2 linked regions of the Streptomyces venezuelae genome follow. The protein of the gene in region 2 interacts with the protein of the main gene of each other region in a pairwise test. Links are inferred from orthologs where the notes say so. Each region holds a gene or a part of one and is shown on either strand. Other genes may lie near its edges.

Evidence for each region. The genes of interacting proteins can lie anywhere in the genome.
Region 1: the proteins of leuS (region 2) and ligA interact in binary tests that used the Escherichia coli proteins (3 or more experiments, as listed by UniProt). The link is inferred for Streptomyces venezuelae from one-to-one orthologs.

Annotation. Positions count from the first base shown.
Region 1 is NZ_CP029191.1:5,730,570-5,737,556, forward strand. What follows is about bases 1,578-4,520. They hold ligA (NAD-dependent DNA ligase LigA), read left to right. Parts: upstream 1,578-1,928; coding sequence 1,929-4,112; downstream 4,113-4,520. Other genes in these bases: DEJ49_RS26030 (methionine synthase), read left to right, coding at 1,578-1,897; DEJ49_RS26040 (putative bifunctional diguanylate cyclase/phosphodiesterase), read left to right, coding at 4,427-4,520. In the rest of the region: DEJ49_RS26020 (TIGR00730 family Rossman fold protein), read left to right, coding at 1-172; DEJ49_RS26025 (SDR family oxidoreductase), read left to right, coding at 180-878; more of DEJ49_RS26030, read left to right, coding at 875-1,577; more of DEJ49_RS26040, read left to right, coding at 4,521-6,754. UniProt on the Escherichia coli protein: DNA ligase that catalyzes the formation of phosphodiester linkages between 5'-phosphoryl and 3'-hydroxyl groups in double-stranded DNA using NAD as a coenzyme and as the energy source for the reaction.
Region 2 is NZ_CP029191.1:2,598,352-2,605,801, forward strand. What follows is about bases 2,289-5,694. They hold leuS (leucine--tRNA ligase), read right to left. Parts: upstream 5,390-5,694; coding sequence 2,489-5,389; downstream 2,289-2,488. Other genes in these bases: DEJ49_RS11645 (hypothetical protein), read right to left, coding at 2,289-2,357. Outside these bases: DEJ49_RS36965 (helix-hairpin-helix domain-containing protein), read right to left, coding at 1-74; DEJ49_RS11640 (DegV family protein), read right to left, coding at 700-1,545; more of DEJ49_RS11645, read right to left, coding at 1,623-2,288; DEJ49_RS11655 (hypothetical protein), read left to right, coding at 5,805-6,911; DEJ49_RS11660 (NADH-quinone oxidoreductase subunit NuoF family protein), read left to right, coding at 6,908-7,450.

The sequences.
Region 1 (6,987 bases), 3.1 Mb from region 2 along the record:
CAAGCCGGTGGTGCTGCTCAACTCGGCGGGGTTCTACGACGGCCTCAAGGAGCAGTTCCAGCGCATGGAGGACGAGGGTTTCCTGCCCCTCCCGCTCACCGACCTGGTCTTCTTCGCCGAGGAGCCCGTCGGCGCGCTCGCCTACCTGGAGGAGTCCGCGGGCACCCGGTGATGCGAGCATGGCGGGTATGGCAACACATGTGATCACCGGGGCCGGCTCCGGCATCGGCGCGGCCGTGGCCCGCCGCCTCCACACCCGCGGCGACGACCTCGTCCTGCACGCGCGGGACGCGGGCCGCGCCAAAGAGCTCGCCGCCGAGTTCCCCGGCGCGAGCACCCTCGTCGGAGACCTCTCCGACCCCGACAAGCTGTCCTGGGCGTTCGGGCACCAGTCGCTGCCCTCGCGCGTGGACTCCCTGCTGCACATCGCGGGCGTCGTCGACCTCGGCCCGGTCGGCGAGCTCACCCCCAAGGCCTGGCGCCACCAGCTCAACGTCAACCTCATCGCCCCCGCCGAGCTGACCCGCCACTTCCTGCCCCAACTCCGGGCCGCCCAGGGGCACGTGGTCTTCGTCAACTCGGGCTCCGGGCTGCGGGCCGGCCCGGAGTGGTCCGCCTACGCGGCCTCCAAGCACGGCCTGAAGGCCCTCGCCGACTCCCTCCGCCAGGAGGAGCACGACAACGGCGTCCGGGTCACCTCGGTCTACCCCGGCCGCACGGCGAGCGCCATGCAGGTCAAGGTCCACCAGCAGGAGGGCAAGGAGTACGACGCGTCCCGCTGGATCGACCCCGAGTCGGTCGCCACGACGATCATCATGGCCCTGGACCTGCCGCGCGACGCGGAGGTCAACGACCTGACGGTGCGGCCGGGACGATGAGCGACGCGTTCACCTGGGGCCCGGCCACCGGCATCGGGTCCATGCCCGGCGGGGATGCCCGCGAGGCCGCCAAGACCGTCACCGGCAGCTTCGAGGGGCCCGAGCAGGGCATGCCCTACCTCGCCGAGCTGCCCGCCCGCGGCCCCGGCGCCGACATGATCGGCCGCACCGCCGGGCTCCTCGTCGACCTGTACGCGCGCGTGGAGCCCAGCGGCTGGCGCGTCGGCGACCGCCCGGGACGCGACACCCGCCGCGCCAGGGCGTGGCTCGGCGAGGACCTCGACGCCCTGGAGGAGTTCACCCAGGGGTACGAGGGCCCGCTGAAGGTCCAGGCCGTCGGCCCCTGGACCCTCGCCGCCGCCCTGGAGCTCAGGAACGGCGAGGCCGCGCTCTCCGACCCCGGCGCCTGCCGCGACCTCGCGGGATCCCTCGCCGAAGGCCTGCGCGAGCACCTCGCGGATGTCCGCCGCAGGGTGCCCGGCGCCCAGGTCGTCCTGCAGCTCGACGAACCCTCGCTGATCGCCGTGCTGCGCGGGCAGGTCAAGACCGCGAGCGGGTACCGCACCCACCGCGCCGTGGACCGGCAGCTCGTCGAGAGCACGCTGCGGGACGTTCTCGCCGTCCGGGGTGACGGCGGCGACGGCGCCACGGTCGTGCACTCCTGCGCGCCCGACGTACCGTTCGCGCTCCTGCGCCGCGCCGGGGCCGACGCGGTCTCCTTCGACTTCGACCTGCTCACCGAGCGTGACGACGAGACGATCGGTGAGGCGGTCGAGGGCGGTACGCGGCTCTTCGCCGGTGTCGTGCCGGGCGTGGACGGCCGATTGTCAGACCCTGCCGGTAGCGTCATGGGTGTCAGGACGTTGTGGCGCAGGCTGGGGCTGAATCCGGGATCACTCGCGGAGTCGGTCGTGGTCACTCCGTCGTGCGGGCTCGCGGGCGCATCACCCGCGTACGCGCGCGCGGCGCTCGCCCACTGCGCCAGAGCGGCGAGATCGCTCGCAGACAACCCTGAGTAATTGGGTATGACGTAAACGGGAGGACGAAACGGTGGCTGTCGAACAGCAAGGCTCTGTGCCCGCCGAGGCACGGGATCAGCACGCCCAGCTGGCCGAGCAGATCGAGGAGCACCGCTTCCGGTATTACGTGAAGGACCAGCCGGTCGTCAGCGATGCCGAGTTCGACAAGCTCCTGCGCTCCCTCGAAGCACTGGAGGACGAGCACCCCGAGCTCCGGACCCCCGACTCGCCGACCCAGAAGGTCTCGGGTTCGTACGAGACGGAGTTCACCGCCGTCGAGCACCGCGAGCGCATGCTGTCCCTGGACAACGCGTTCGACGACGCCGAGCTCGCCGCCTGGGCCGACCGCGTCGCCAAGGAGGCCGGCACCCCGGACTTCCACCTCCTCTGCGAGCTGAAGGTGGACGGCCTCGCGGTCAACCTCACGTACGAGGACGGGAAGCTGACCCGCGCCGCGACCAGGGGCGACGGCCGCACCGGCGAGGACATCACGCCGAACGTCCGCACGATCGCGGACATCCCGCAGCGCCTCGCGGGCGACCGCGTCCCCGCCCTCGTCGAGATCCGCGGCGAGGTCTTCTTCCCCATGGAGAAGTTCGAGGAGCTCAACGCCCGCCTCGTCGAGGCGGGCGACAAGCCCTTCGCCAACCCCCGCAACGCGGCGGCCGGTTCACTGCGCCAGAAGGACCCGCGCGTCACCGCGACCCGGCCGCTGCACATGGTGGTGCACGGCATCGGTGCCCGCGAGGGCTTCGACATCGACTGCCTCAGCCACGCCTATGAGCTGCTGCACGAGTGGGGCCTGCCCACCGCCAAGCACAACAAGGTCGTCGAGGGCCTGGAGGGCGTCCGGGACTTCATCACGTACTTCGGGGAGAACCGCCACTCCGTGGAGCACGAGATCGACGGAGTCGTCGTCAAGCTCGACGAGATCCCGTTGCAGGGCCGCCTCGGCTCCACCTCGCGCGCCCCGCGCTGGGCCATCGCCTGGAAGTACGCGCCCGAGGAGGTCAACACCAAACTCATCAACATCCGCGTCGGCGTCGGCCGCACCGGCCGCGTCACGCCGTACGCGCAGGTGGAACCCGTCACCGTCGCGGGATCCGAGGTCGAGTTCGCCACCCTCCACAACCAGGACGTGGTGAAGAAGAAGGGCGTCCTCATCGGGGACACCGTCGTCATCCGCAAGGCCGGAGACGTCATCCCGGAGATCCTCGGCCCCGTCGTCGACCTGCGGGACGGCACCGAGCGGGAGTTCGTGATGCCCGCCGAGTGCCCCGAGTGCGGCACGGCTCTGCGCCCCATGAAGGAGGGCGACATCGACCTCCGCTGCCCCAACGCCCAGTCCTGCCCCGCCCAGTTGCGTGAACGTCTCTTCTACCTCGCGGGCCGCAAGTCCCTGGACATCGAGAACTTCGGGTACGTCGCCGCGGCCGCCCTCACCAGGCCGCTGGAGCCCGCCGAACCGCCGATCCTCGACGAGGGCGACATCTTCGACCTCAAGGTCGACGAGCTCCTGCCCATCAAGTCCTACGTACTGGACCAGGACTCCGGACTTCCCAAGCGCGACCCCAAGACCGGCGAGGAGAAGGTCGTCACCTTCTTCGCCAACCAGAAGGGCGAGGCGAAGAAGAACACCCTGGCCATGCTGGAGAACATCGCGGCGGCCAAGGAGCGCCCCCTCGCCCGCGTCCTCACGGGCCTCTCGATCCGGCACGTCGGCCCGGTGGCCGCCGAGGCACTGGCCCGCGAGTTCCGTTCCATCGACCGCATCGATCAGGCCACCGAGGAGGAGCTGGCCGCGGTGGAGGGCGTCGGCTCGACCATCGCCGCCTCCCTCAAACAGTGGTTCGCCGAGGACTGGCACCGGGAGATCCTGCGCAAGTGGCGGGAGGCCGGCGTGCGCATGGAGGAGGAGGCGAGCGGCGAGGACGAGGGACCGCGGCCGCTCGCGGGCCTCACGGTCGTCGTCACCGGAACGCTCGAACACCACACCCGGGATGGCGCAAAAGAAGCGCTGCAGAGCCGCGGAGCCAAGGTGACCGGTTCCGTTTCCAAGAAGACATCGTTCGTGGTCGTCGGCGACAACCCCGGGTCGAAGTACGACAAGGCCATGCAGGTGAAGGTTCCGGTTCTCAACGAGGAAGGCTTCGCTGTCCTGCTCGAACAAGGACCGGACGCAGCGCGGGAAGTCGCGCTTCCGACCGAGGAGTAGCGGTTGAAGGCCACCCGTTCGGCGCATACCAGAGGCATACGGGTGGCCGGGTCGCATTCGGGCAACCGTAGTCGACCGCTGCCCGTGGAAGCCTTCTGCGGCCTACTGTTGAGGTGTGCGCCTGCCGTGCCCCGCTGCGAACGGGGTATCACCTGCTCATCAAGAGCTTGGAAGGGGGCATCCCCTGCTCGGCGCGAGTGCGGGAGAACCGCATCTCCTCGCTCGAGCGGAGTGCGGGGACGGATTCATGGGCGCGGCCGCATCAGGGCCGAGTCCGCATGGCGTGGGCACCGCCGGCTGTGAGAGGGACGGGAATGGAACCGACCGAGAGCGCCGCCCCGGACTCACGGCTGCGCGCGCGCCTGTGGCGCGCGCCGGGAGCCTGGCTGCGCGGCCGCCGGACCGCGACGAACACCGACCCGGGCGGCATGCCGCAGCCCGCCCCCGGTTCCGGACCCTGCACGCTGAGCACCGCCGTCGAACCACGCGAACGGGCCTGGACCGCCGCACCGCAGCACGACACCGACAGCCCCGCGACCCTCGCCGGACCGGGCGCGCCCGCCGTGCAGGACAGCCGTGACCCCTGGCCGCTGCTGCCGCTCCTCACCGTCGCCGCGGCCGCCGTGCTGCTCGGCACGGGCTTCTTCCAGGCCTTCACGGGCCGCCACGCCCTGTTCCCCACCGGCGCCGCGGGCTGGTCCCTCGCCGTCCTCACCGGCCTCATCGTCGGGCACCTCGTCGCCCTCGGCCGCAACCGGTGGTGGGGCGGCACGGGCTCCGGCGGCGCCCTCACCGTCGCCGTCCTGCTCCTCTACGGCTGGGTGCCCGCCGGCATGGTCAGCCTCACCGTCGTCGTCCTCGTCGGCGTCGCCCGCAGGCACCGCTGGCGCCAAGGCCTGCTGCACGGCGCGGTCGACATCCTCGGCATCGGCGCGGGCGCACTCACCCTGGCCGCGTTCGGCACGGCGCCCAGCGCGGAAACGCCCTGGCTCCCCGAGACCTGGGACCTCTACACCGCGCCCCAAGTGGCCCTCGTCGCCGTCGCATACCTCGCCGTCACCCGCGTCCTGCTCTGGTACGTCCACGCGCCGCGCACCGAGGCCCTGCCCACCGTCACCCGCACCGCCCTCGTCCGGCAGGGCCTCCTCGGCATCGCGCTGCTCGGCATCGCCCCGCTGATCTGCGTCGTCGCGATCTCCCTGCCGATCCTGCTGCCCCTCTTCGCGATCCCGCTCGTCGCCCTCGACTCCACCCTCTGGATCGCCCGCGCCCGCGCCGAGGAACAGCTCCGCGACCCCCTCACCGGGCTGCCCAACCGGCAGTGGCTCCTCGAACGGACCTGGACCGCGCTCGACGACGCCGAGCGGATCGGCGCGCGGTCCGCGTTAATGCTCATCGACATGGACCGCTTCCGGTCCGTCAACGACACCCTCGGTCACCTCGCCGGTGACCGGCTGCTCCTCCAGATCGCGGACCGGCTGCGCCTCGCACTGCCCAGCGGGGCGGAGGCGGCGCGCCTCGGCGGCGACGAGTTCGCCGTCCTGTTGCCGGTCGCCGACTCCACGACGTCGGCCACGCGCGTGGCCCGCCAGCTCGTCGCCGCGCTCGGCTCCCCGCTCGACCTCGACGGCCTCACCCTCGTCCTGGAGGCCAGCGCGGGCCTCGCGGTCTTCCCCGACCACGCACTCGACGCGGAAGGCCTCCTGCGGCGCGCGGACGTCGCGATGTACCAGGCCAAGCGGGACCGCACGGGCGTCGAGGTCTACGAATCCAAGCGGGACTCCAACACTCCCGACCGGCTCGGCCTCCTCGGCGACCTGCGCCGCGCCCTCGACGCGGGCGACGTCGAGCTCCACTACCAGCCGAAGGTCCAGTTCGACGGACAGGTCGCGGGCCTGGAGGCGCTGGTGCGCTGGGTGCACCCCGAACGGGGGAAGGTGCCGCCCGACGAGTTCATCGCCATCGCCGAGTCGTCCGGCCTCATGCCGCACCTCACCGAGTACGTCCTGGAGACCGCGCTCGGCCAGGTCGCGAAGTGGCAGGCGCAGGGCCTGAAGGTGCCCGTCGCGGTCAACGTCTCCCCGCGCGACGTCCACACGCCGGGCTTCGCCGGAGCGGTCGCGGCACGGCTCGCCCGCCACGGGGTCCCCGCGGGAGCCCTGCAACTGGAGATAACCGAGCACGTCCTGTTGGAGGACCCACAGCGCGCCGCGGACACCCTGGCGGGTCTCACCGGCCACGGCGTCAAGATGTCCCTGGACGACTTCGGCACGGGGTACTCCTCCCTGGTCCACCTGCGCCGCCTCCCGGTCAGCGAACTCAAGATCGACCGCTCCTTCGTGGCCCGCCTCGCCGTCGACAACGAGGACGCGGAGATCGTCCGCTGCACCGTCGACCTCGCCCACTCCCTCGGCCTGCTCGTCGTCGCCGAGGGCGTCGAGGACGACGAGACGTGGGAGCGGCTGCGGGACCTCGGATGCGACGCGGTCCAGGGCTGGCTCGTCGCCGCCGCGATGCCGGCCGAGGAGACCACGGCCTGGCTCCGCGCCCGCGGCTCCCGCGGCTGGCGCCGCCCCGCAGACGTAGCAGCAGAAGCGGCCAACGCCTCAGCGGAACAGTCCCCGGGCCACGTGGTCCAGTAGCCCCAATCCCCCCGTACCCGACGCCGACGGTGCCGTCGCGGAGCGACGGGGGTGGAGGCCCGCGGGTAGTGCGGGGTGCTTCCCACCCACCCCCGCCGACGGTGCCGTCGCGGAGCGACGGGGTGTGGGCCCGCGGTGGTGCGGGGTGCCGGGTGGGCGGGTGGGAAAGTCGTCGCGGAGCGACGAGGTTGTCCGGCGCGGAGCGGCGTGGTGTCCGGCGCGGAGCGGCGGGG
Region 2 (7,450 bases):
AGGACGAGCGCCACCACGGCTCGTCGTTCGAGACCGCACCGCGCCTGCACCCACATGGGCAGCCGCTCCCGCACGGCGAGCCCCAGCCGCTCCTTTCGCGAGGCACCCGCCTGCGCGCCCTCCCCGGCACCTGAGGCCTCTACGTCTACCTGCGCCTCATCCTTCGCGCCCCAACCCCCGCCCACCAACGCCACATCCGGGCCCGCCACCTCCAACCTCGGCGACGGAGACGGCGACCGCGACGACAGAGCCGCTGCAGGCAAAGGTGTCGCAGGCAAAGGCGCCTCAGGCAAAGGGGTCGCAGGCGGAGACACTTCAGGCCGGGGTGCCGCAGACCAAGGCGGCGGCTGCGGTTCCGCGAACAAGCTCTCCGCCCGCCGCCTGACCGCATCGCCCGACACATGTCGGCGCCGGGCCCGCCCGCGAGCATGCCGGGTACCAGCGTGGCCATCGGACCCACGCCCGCCCACGGCACGGCCACCCACCGCACGGCCGCCCACCACCACACGCCCGTCGGACCCCGGGCCACGCCCAGGCCCGCTCGTCGCAGAAACTGTCCGGGAAACTGATCGAGTCGTCATGCCGACGACGCTACGGACCGTCGGCACAACGTGTTGATCTTGCTCAATTTCCGTGGATTACCCGGCAGTTGTGGATAACTCCGTCACCCACACGTGGGAATCCACAGCGGCCCCCACCTCACCGAGGCGAGACCACGGCCCCCAGCAACCCCGGCCCCGTGTGCGCCCCGATCACCGCTCCGACCTCGCTCACGTGCAGTTCACCGAGGTCCGGCACCCGTTCCCTGAGCCGCTCGGCGAGCGTCGACGCCCGGTCCGGGGCCGCCAGGTGGTGCACGGCGATGTCGACCCGGCCGGAACCGGCGCGCTCGACCACGATCTCCTCGAGCCGGGCGATCGCCTTCGACGCCGTCCGCACCTTCTCCAGCATGTCGATGCGGCCGCCGTCCAGCTTCAGCAGCGGCTTGACCGCGAGTGCGGAGCCGAACAGCGCCTGGGCCGCGCCGATGCGGCCACCCCTGCGGAGGTAGTCGAGCGTGTCGACGTAGAAGAACGCGGAGGTGCCCGCGGCCCGCTTCTCCGCGGCGGCCACCGCCTCCTCCGCCGAATCGCCGCCCTCCGCGGCCTGCGCCGCCGCGAGGGCGCAGAAGCCGAGCGCCATCGCCACCATGCCGGTGTCCACCACCCGCACCGGCACCGGCGACTCCTTCGCGGCGAGGACCGCGGCGTCGTACGTGCCGGAGAACTCGGCGGACAGGTGGAGCGAGACGATGTGGGTCGCGCCCGCCTCGGCGATCTTGCGGTACGTGTCCGCGAAGACTTGGGGGCTGGGCCGGGACGTGGTCACCGACCTGCGTTTCTGCAGGGCCAGGGCGAGGGAGCGGGCCGAGATCTCGGTGCCCTCCTCCAGCGCCTGGTCCCCCAGGACCACGGTCAGGGGCACCGCGGTGATGCTGTGCCGCTCCATCGTCTCCTGCGGCAGGTAGGCCGTTGAATCCGTGACGATCGCGACATGGCGGGACATGAGCTGGAGGTTACCTGTCTGCGCCGTCGGGTGGCAGTCCGGGCCCTCTCCGCCCCGGTGCTCCGGCGCCGGGCGGATCAGGTCGTGCTCTCGGGCTTGGCCTTCTTCTCCCACGGATACGTCACGCGTGCGCCGGGCGGAGTGATCGCGGGCCGCGTCGGCTCCTGGGCTGTCCGACGGGCCGCCTCGGACCCCTCCGGCGCGGGCGCGGGCGCAGACTCGGGATCGGGCCAGGCCGCCGGGGGCGGGGTCTGGTCGGATGCCGGCTCCGTCGTCCAGTGCCGCAGGGCACCCGCCTCCATGTCGATCTGGGTGCTCAGCGAGTCCAGGTCGTCGTCCGCGAACCGGCGGGCCCGGTCGCGCGCCGACCACCGCAGGGAGTCGGCGGACTTCTTGATCTGTTCCGTGCGCTCGCGCAGCGCGGGCAGCCGCTCGGCCAGAGCCGCCTTGTCGGGGTCGCGCTCGAGACGACGGAGCTCGTCGTCCAGCTCGTGTCCGTGCACGCTGAGCCGGTCGAACAGCTGGAGGGTCTCCTTCAGCGAGGCGTCGTCAGCGGCGCCCGCCTGGAGTACGTCCTGCGTGGCCCGCATCGAGGTGCGCAACGACAGACGCAGCTGCGCCAGTTCACCGGCGCTGCCCGCCTGTGCGAAGCTCCTCGCCCGCAGCGTGGTGTCCTCCACGGTCCGGCGGGCCTCCGTGATGGTGCGGTCCACGCCTCGCTTGGCCGCCTTGACGGCCTTCACCGTTGCGTAGATGCCCAGCACCAAGAACAGCACGAACAGCAGCGCCACGATTGCGCCCACGGCTTCCATGGCGATCCTCTCCGTATCCGACCCGCTCCCTCGGCCTCTTCCACCGTAAACGGAGAAGGCAGGTCGGAGGTTCCAGCGGAACCCCCAACCTGCCCGTAAGGGAAGACCCCTATACCGCTACACGCGAACCATCACGCAGGAACGATGTTCACCAGCTTCGGCGCCCGCACGATCACCTTGCGGATCCCCGCGCCGTCCAGCGCCGCCACGACCCGCTCGTCGGCCAGCGCCACCTTCTCCAGCTCGGCGTCGGAGATGGCCGGGGAGACCTCCAGGCGCGCCTTGACCTTGCCCTTGATCTGCACGACGCAGGTCACGGACTCGTCCACGACGTACGCCGGGTCGGCGACCGGGAAGTCCTGGTGGACCACCGAGTCGGTGTGGCCCAGCTTGCGCCACAGCTCCTCGGCGATGTGCGGGGCCAGCGGCGCGATCAGCAGCACCAGGCGCTCCGCGACGGACCTCGGCACCGCGCCGCCCACCTTCGTCAGGTGGTTGTTCAGCTCGGTGATCTTGGCGATCGCGGTGTTGAACCGCATGCCGTCCAGGTCCTGGCGCACCCCGTCGATGGCCTTGTGCAGGGCGCGCAGCGTGGACTCGTCGATGTCCGCCTCCGCGACGTCGGCGACGGTGACCTCACCGGTCGACTCGTCGACGATCAGGCGCCACAGCCGCTGCAGCAGGCGGTACTGGCCGACGACCGCACGCGTGTCCCAGGGACGCGAGACGTCCAGGGGGCCCATCGCCATCTCGTACAGGCGCAGGGTGTCCGCGCCGTACTCGTCGCAGATCTCGTCCGGCGTCACGGCGTTCTTCAGGGACTTGCCCATCTTGCCCAGCTCGCGCTTGACCGGCTCGCCCTCGAAGAAGAACGCGCCGTCGCGCTCCTCGACCTCGGTGGCCGGCACCGGGAAGCCGCGGCTGTCCCGGTAGACGTAGGCCTGGATCATGCCCTGGTTGTACAGCTTGTGGAACGGCTCGGCGGACGAGATGTGGCCCAGGTCGAACAGGATCTTGGACCAGAAGCGCGCGTACAGCAGGTGCAGCACCGCGTGCTCGGCACCGCCCACGTACAGGTCGACGCCGCCCGTCGGCTGGCCCTCGCGCGGGCCCATCCAGTACTGCTCGACGGCCGGGTCGACCAGCTGCTGGTCGTTGCGCGGGTCCAGATAGCGCAGCTCGTACCAGCACGAACCCGCCCAGTTGGGCATGGTGTTGGTCTCGCGGCGGTAGGTGCGTGGGCCGTCGCCCAGGTCCAGGGTGACGTTGACCCAGTCCTCGTTGCGGGACAGCGGTGTCTCCGGAGAGGTGTTCGCGTCGTCCGGGTCGAAGGTGCGCGGGGAGTAGTCGTCGACCTCCGGCAGCTCCAGGGGCAGCATCGACTCGGGCAGGGCGTGGGCGACGCCGTCCTCGTCGTAGACGATCGGGAAGGGCTCGCCCCAGTAGCGCTGGCGGCTGAACAGCCAGTCGCGCAGCCGGAAGTTGACGGTGCCCTCGCCGATGCCGCGGGTGGCCAGCCAGCCGGTGATGCGGGCCTTGGCGCCCGTGACGTCCATGCCGTCGAGGGAGATCTCCTGGTTCGAGGAGTTGATCAGCTTCGCCTCGTACGAGGAGAAGGCGTCGTCCCACGCGCGCGGGTCGGTGCCGCGGCCGTCCGACGGCTCCACCACGCAGCGCATCGGCAGGTTGAAGGCGCGGGCGAAGGCGAAGTCGCGGCTGTCGTGCGCCGGGACGGCCATGATCGCGCCGGTGCCGTAGCCCATCAGTACGTAGTCGGCGATGAAGACCGGGACCTGCTCGCCGCTGACCGGGTTGGTGGCGTAGACGCCGGTGAAGACGCCGGTCTTCTCCTTGGCGTCGGCCTGGCGCTCGACGTCGGACTTGGCGGCGGCGAACGCGCGGTACTTGGCGACGGCCTCGGCCGGGGTGGCGTGCCCGCCGGTCCACGTCTCGTGGGTGCCCGCGGGCCAGGCGTCCGGGATGACCTTGTCGACCAGGTCGTGCTCGGGCGCCAGGACCATGTAGGTCGCGCCGAACAGGGTGTCCTGGCGGGTGGTGAAGACGGTGATCGCGTCGCCCTCGATGCCCACGGGGAAGCGCACGCGGGCGCCCTCGGAGCGGCCGATCCAGTTGCGCTGCTGCAGCTTGATGGCCTCGGGCCAGTCCAGCGCGTCCAGGTCGTCCAGCAGGCGGTCGGCGTAGGCCGTGATGCGCATGTTCCACTGGCGCAGCTTGGCCTTGAAGACGGGGAAGTTGCCGCGCTCGGAGCGGCCGTCGGCGGTGACTTCCTCGTTGGCCAGGACGGTGCCCAGGCCGGGGCACCAGTTGACGGGCGCGTCGGAGGCGTAGGCCAGGCGGTACTGGCTCAGCACCTCGGCGCGCTCGACGGCGTCCAGCTCGCTCCACGCGCGCGTGGAGTCCGGTACGGCGCGCTCACCGCTCTCGAACTGGGCGACCAGGTCGGCGATGGGGCGGGCCTTCGCGGCGTCGGCGTCGTACCAGGAGTTGAAGATCTGGACGAAGATCCACTGGGTCCACTTGTAGTACTCGGGGTCGATCGTCGCGAACGAGCGCCGCTTGTCGTGGCCCAGGCCCAGCGCGCGCAGCTGGGACTTCATGTTCTCGATGTTGGCCTCGGTGGAGACCCGCGGGTGGGTGCCCGTCTGGACCGCGTACTGCTCGGCGGGCAGGCCGAAGGCGTCGAAGCCCAGGGTGTGCAGGACGTTGTGGCCCGTCATGCGCTGGAAGCGCGCGAAGACGTCCGTGGCGATGTACCCCAGGGGGTGGCCGACGTGCAGGCCCGCGCCGGAGGGGTACGGGAACATGTCCATGATGAACTTCTTGGGCTTGGCCACCAGCGCGGCCTCGGCCTCGTCCCGCGCGGCCAGGTCGCCGCTCGGGTTCGGCGCCTCGTAGGTGCCGTCGGCGTCCCAGAAGTCCTGCCAGCGTGCCTCGATGTCCGCGGCCAGAGCGGCCGTATAGCGGTGCGGCGCGGCCACCTCGGAGGCGGCAGCAGAATTCGTCTCGCTCATGATCCTCAAAGCTCCATCGATCGTCTCTGCCTGCGGAATTGACCGTGCTGGTCAAACAAAAATGCCCCTCGCACAGGAGGGGACGCCGCGCCGATTCCGACCGCGATTCACCGGCGGTCGGGACTGATCAGCGCGGCCCGCTAAGCAGAAGGCGTACGGCACGCATGGCGTCAGGGTACCGCAGCCCTCCCGCGGCCCGCGACGAGCTTCCGGGCCGCGGCGGCCCGGCACCGCGGCCCGGCACCGCACTGACACCACCTTTAGGCGTTGGCCAAGGGTTACTCCGCGTACCGCCCACTATCGGGGCAACACCAAGATCGTGTCGCACTTTGATAACAACGCAATAACTCAAACCCCGTACCCACCGGTATGGAGCGACCTAGCATGCGGCGGACCGAACCATCTCGGAGCCGCCATGAACCCTCTGCACCCGCACCGCAAGAGCCGTTCCGTCCCGCGTTCCGCCGCCCGCTCGCCCGTGCCACGGGCCCTCGGCGTCGGCGCACTGCTCCTGATACCCCTGCTCGTCTTCGCCGGCGGTGACGCCCTGAGAGCCGCCGTCGACTTCACCGCGGGCGTCCTCTCCCTGGTCTCGCTGACCGCCGCCGTGGTCTGGGGCCTGGTGGCCACCGACCGCCTGTTCCTGCACTCGCGCCAGCGTCTGCTCGCCCAGGCCGTGCACCGCGCCACCGCGATCGCCTCCGTCGGCTTCCTGCTGCTGCACGGCACCGTCAAGGTCGCCCTCGACCACGTGTCACTGTTCGGCGCCCTGATGCCCTTCGGGCTCGGCGTCACGGGCAGCGCGGGGCTCATCGGGCTCGGCTCGCTCGCGGGCCTCCTGATGGTCGCCACGGCCGTCACAGGCGCCCTCCGCAGCGCCTTCGCCTCCCCCGCCCGGATCGCGTCGCGCTGGCGGGCGATGCACATGCTGGCCTACCCCGCCTGGTGCTCGGCGCTCATCCACGGCCTGTACGCGGGCCGCGAGCCCAAGCCCTGGGTCGTCACGCTGTACGCACTGTGCCTGGTCGCGGTCGCCGGAGCGGTCGCCCTCCGCGCGGCACCGCCACCGGTCAAGCGGAAGGTCGCCGCCCGCGTCCTCGCCCTGCTCGAACCGGAAGGCGCCGCCCCGCACCGGGACGAGCCTCCCGCGCGGGACACCCTCTCCACCCCGCTGCCCGGCACGACCGCCCCACCCCCCGCGACGGACCCCGTGGTCGGCATCTCGGCGGCCTACCGCGCCCTGACCGTCACCGCGCCACCGCCCCACCCCACCGTCCCGCCGCCCCGCGCCGAGCCCCCGGGCCGCTGGCCCGCGCCCTCCCCGCCACCGCCCGCCGAGTCCCCCTACGTCGCCCCCCAGCCGACGTACGACACCACGCCCCAGCCCGTGTACGACCCCTCGTACGACGCCCCCCTCGACCCCGTGTACGACAGCGGTCCCGCCACCGAACCGCTGCATCGGCCCTTTCAGGCCCCCGGCACGGGCGAGCCCTGGAACGCCGCCACCGGAGGCCACCCGTGAACGCCTCGCTCCCCGACGTCCCCGAAGTCCGCGTCGTCGGCCTGCCCCTGCTCACCTCGGGCTTCGACCTCGTCGAACGCCTCGACCTCTCCATGCACCTGAAGGTGCACGGCCCGCTGGAACCGATGGCCGGCGAACCGCTCGCCCGCCTCGCCGAGCACATCGCCCTGCGGGGCCGCGGTGGCGCGGGGTTCCCCTTCGCCCGGAAGCTGCGGTCCGTCGCCGACGCGGCGATCCGGCGCGGCATACGCCCTGTGGTCGTCGTCAACGGCAGCGAGGACGAGCCCGCCTGCCGTAAGGACACCGTCCTGATCAACCGCGCGCCGCACCTCATCCTCGACGGCGCCCTCCTGGCCGCCGAGGCCATCGGGGCACGCACCCTGGTCGTCGGCGTGACCCGCGACTCGACCGAGGCGTCGATGCGCACCGCGCTGGCCGAGCGCGGCCTGGGCAACCGCCGCGGATCGGCCCTCCGCGCGCGCGTGCAGCGCAATCCGGTGCGCATGGTCACCGGGGAGTCCTCCGCCCTCGTCCGCTCG